DNA from 2 places in the Dorea sp. AM13-35 genome. Region 2 is predicted to be linked to the other one. Evidence: riboswitches for the same ligand, from Rfam matches in the RefSeq annotation. Region 2 holds a riboswitch; the other holds the start of a gene.
What was found. Region 2 has a riboswitch for thiamine pyrophosphate ahead of thiC (phosphomethylpyrimidine synthase ThiC). Riboswitches for the same ligand answer to the same signal wherever they lie in the genome.
Positions count from the first base shown of each region.

Region 1: linked by a shared signal. The riboswitch ahead of DW152_RS05805 (4-hydroxybutyrate dehydrogenase) and the one ahead of thiC (phosphomethylpyrimidine synthase ThiC) in region 2 are both predicted to bind thiamine pyrophosphate.

Region 1 is NZ_QUCZ01000004.1:14,070-16,272, reverse strand. It holds gene thiM (hydroxyethylthiazole kinase) at 1-238, opposite strand, end outside; gene DW152_RS05805 (4-hydroxybutyrate dehydrogenase) at 289-1,404, opposite strand; TPP riboswitch at 1,522-1,627, opposite strand; tRNA gene DW152_RS05800 (tRNA-Pro) at 1,856-1,929, opposite strand; tRNA gene DW152_RS05795 (tRNA-Gln) at 1,985-2,055, opposite strand.
Region 2 is NZ_QUCZ01000001.1:303,610-305,812, forward strand. It holds gene DW152_RS01475 (ABC-F family ATP-binding cassette domain-containing protein) at 1-792, shown strand, start outside; TPP riboswitch at 833-944, shown strand; gene thiC (phosphomethylpyrimidine synthase ThiC) at 1,075-2,203, shown strand, end outside.

The DNA.
Region 1 (2,203 bases), on a different contig from region 2:
CTTTCTTTCCAGCCAGCTTCATGCCTTCGATACTTCTTATATTTAATGTACCGATATTGATATTCAATCCTCCACAGATGGAAGTAATATCTTCCACATCCTGCGGCTCGTCAGACATGATCGGACTTCCGCCACATGCCAGCAATACATTTGCCACATCATTTACGGTTACATAATTTGTGATATTGTGAACCAGAGGGGTTGTCTCTCTGACTTTATTTAACATTTCTCCAAGCATAATTCTCCTCCTGATGTTTGAATATACTATTCTATACTTTCGTATACTATCTAGTACAGTTCTCTGTAAACTGCCTCCATCTGCTCAATGGTAGGCTTCACATAGCTCTGATTTAAAAGTCTCTGCTGACTTGCGTCTACACTTACGGCAAATGAATGGATTTCTTCTTCCTTCATGCCATATTCTCTTAATTTTTTACGACTGATAATCTGGTCTAACAATTCCTGCAGTTTTTCATAGACAACCGCTTCATCACATTCCATCATTTTTGCGAGAAATGCATTCAGACGAATGATTTTGCCGGTCGGATTCATTTTCTGATAAGCAGCAAATACGGCAGTCAGGAACTGATAATTTGCCTCTCCGTGTGCGACATGATACATTCCGCTCAGCGGATAGGACATGGCATGCACCATTCCGGTTCCGGCATTGCCAAATGCAACACCTGCCAGATTACTTGCCACAAGAAAATCTTCCAGCAGCTCCATCCTGTATTCTTTTCCATGAGCGATAATCTTACGGAATCCATGCACGATCATCTCCATTGCTTTCTCGCTGAACATCTCCGTGTAGAGATTCGCTTTTGGTGATACAAAAGATTCAATCGCATGGATAAATGCATCGATCGCGCTGGTTGCGAAGAACTCATATGGAAGCTCACGCAAAAGTTCCGGGATCAGCACTGCCTCATCTGCATAAATCTCGTCTACGGCGAGTCCTAATTTGCTGTGGATCGAAGTAATCTCTGTAATGGAGACATTGGACACTTCCGATCCTGCGCCACAGGTTGTCGGCACTGCAAGAAGTGTGCGCACTTTGCGAAGCGGTACTTCTTTCCGATAATAGCTCTCTGCTTTCGCTTCCCCGTCCAGTACAAGAATCTTCGCCATATCAATGACAGCTCCACCGCCGATAGCAATGATTCTCTTATAATCTCCCTGACGGAAATCCTCAAGCAGTGCATCGATCATTACATCTGTCGGCTCACCGCTGCCATATTTGCTCTTGTATTCTACATGTGCTTTCAGATTCAGCGGTGCAAAACAGGTCTCGTAAATCCGTTTTGTCGCGAGAATGAAATCATCCGCTCCGATGTTGTATGCTTCCACGAAGCTTTTCACATCATCATATTTCTCGATCACTGATTTCTGCTGAAATAATTTCATGACTGTTGTCCTCCTGTTGTTTTTCTTCTTTTTAAGCTTATTCTTAGCCTTCCTCCGTAAGCTCCAACTTGCACAAAAAAATCCTCCTGTATCTTCGACTGAAGACGAAGGAGGGTTCTGTAATATCTAATACATCCCTACGATGGCATTATCCATATCAGGTTCCGGGTCGAAGTTTCTAAACTTCCTCTCAGCCTATACATAAGCTCCCCTTGTCATCACTCTTTTACTCGTTAATTCATCTACTGTAACTATACTGGATAGTTACAGTCTTAACACAGTTAATGATACTCGCCCCACCAACAGATGTCAAGAAATTGCAATTATAAATCATGCAAGTATGACGCATTTTTCCCATCACCATAAGCTACAGAACTTGCCACCGGCAACTTTCTCCAGATGCCATAGCAAAAAAAAATCTCAAAGCAATAAGCTTTGAGATTCATCTTAATCGGAGTGACAGGATTTGAACCTGCGACCTCTACGTCCCGAACGTAGCGCTCTACCAAGCTGAGCCACACTCCGGCATGTCAACCGAATGTTTCAAACATTCAAAACACTCGGCGCCCCTGCCAAGGAACTACGGATAGAGGACTCGAACCTCTACTAACAGAGTCAGAGTCTGCTGTGCTGCCATTACACCAATCCGCATTACGTAGTTCTCTGTTGCGTTCGTTGTTTATCTTTTGTATTTCATCAGCGAACAAATATTATTATATCAGCAAATCCAAAAATTGCAACCCCTTTTTTTAATTTTTTTCAACTTTTTTGTATTTTCTTGTCGAGCGTCTTTGAAAAT
Region 2 (2,203 bases):
GCACAGCTGGAAGCAGCATACCGCAGACAGCAGCAGGAGATTAGTGAGTTGAAAGATTTTGTGGCACGGAATAAAGCGCGTGTATCGACAAGAAATATGGCAATGTCCAGACAGAAAAAACTGGATAAAATGGATGTGATCGAGCTTGCGGCAGAAAAGCCGAAGCCGGAATTTCATTTCCGTTATGGACGCACGCCGGGAAAAATGCTTTTTGAGACAAAAGATCTTGTGATCGGTTATGATGAACCATTATCGAAAAAACTGAATTTTTCGATGGAACGGGGACAGAAAATTGCTCTTGTCGGAACGAACGGAATTGGAAAGACAACACTTCTTAAAAGTATTCTCGGACTGCTTCCTTCTCTGAAAGGGGAATGTGAACTGGGAGAGAATCTGGAACTTGGATATTTTGAGCAGGAAGTAAAAGGGGAGAATAAAAATACCTGTATCGAAGAGTTATGGGAAGAATTTCCGTCTTTTACACAGTATGAAGTGCGTTCTGCGCTTGCAAAATGCGGGCTTACGACAAAGCATATCGAAAGTCAGGTCCGTGTTCTGAGTGGTGGAGAACAGGCGAAAGTCCGTCTTTGTAAACTGATCAACCGTGACACGAATTTTCTGCTTCTGGATGAGCCGACCAATCATCTGGACGTAGACGCCAAGGATGCACTGAAAAAAGCACTTCAGGAATACCGCGGAAGTATTCTTTTAATCTGTCATGAACCGGAATTTTATAAAGATGTCGTGCAGGAAGTCTGGGACATGAGCAAATGGACAACGAAGATATTTTAGGTTGACATTTACAGAGAGCAAAACTATAATTAAATATACAATTTAATGTTACAGGGAGCTGGTACAAAGCTGGCTGAGAGGAAACTATAATTTGTTTCGACCTATAACCTGATTTGGATAATGCCAACGTAGGGAAGAATTACGGAAGAGAAGAGATGCCTGCGCATCTCTTTTTATACGAAAACGTTTTTTGCGGTGGCAGAAGCGTTTTTTTTATGGAATAGGAAAATGCGCCATGCTTACATGGCAGAAAAAAGATTTTATTTACAGGAGGATGATCCAATGAGAAATTACACAACACAGATGGATGCGGCAAGAAAGGGAATTGTTACACCAGAACTGGAAAAAGTTGCAGAAAAAGAAAAGATGACAGTAGAAGAATTACAGAAACTGGTTGCTGAAGGAAAGGTAGCGATCTGTGCAAACAAGAATCATACCTGTCTGGATCCGGAAGGGGTAGGAAGTATGCTCCGTACAAAGATTAATGTCAATCTTGGCGTTTCCAGAGACTGTAAAGACTATGACATTGAGATGGAAAAGGTCATGAGTGCGGTAAATCTTGGCGCAGAGGCGATCATGGATCTGTCCAGCCACGGAAATACGCAGCCATTCCGCCGCAAACTGACAAGTGAATGTCCGGTTATGATCGGTACAGTTCCGGTATATGACAGTGTGATCCATTATCAGAGAGACCTTGCTACTTTATCAGCAAAAGATTTTGTAGATGTTATCCGTATGCATGCAGAAGACGGGGTAGATTTTGTAACGCTGCATTGCGGAATCACAAGAAAAACGATTGAGCAGATCAAAAAGCATAAGAGAAAAATGAACATTGTAAGCCGTGGTGGAAGTCTTGTATTTGCGTGGATGTGCATGACTGGAGAAGAAAACCCGTTCTACGAATATTATGATGAGATCCTGGACATCTGCGAAGAGTATGATGTTACAATTTCTCTGGGAGATGCATGCAGACCGGGATGTCTGGCAGACGCAACGGATGTATGCCAGATCGAAGAACTGGTACGCCTTGGCGAACTGACAAAGCGTGCATGGGATCACAATGTCCAGGTTATGGTAGAGGGACCGGGACATGTGCCGCTTGATCAGGTCGCAGCAAATATGCAGGTGCAGAAGAGTATTTGTATGGGAGCACCGTTCTATGTATTAGGACCTCTCGTTACAGACATCGCACCGGGATATGATCATATTACTGCCGCTATCGGTGGCGCTGTGGCTGCTATGAACGGAGCTGCATTCCTCTGTTATGTAACACCGGCAGAACATCTGGCACTTCCGAATGTTGATGATGTAAAACAGGGAATCATTGCTTCCAAGATCGCAGCACATGCGGCTGATATTGCCAAAGGTGTCAGAGGAGCAAGAGATATTGATGATAAGATGGGTGACGCGA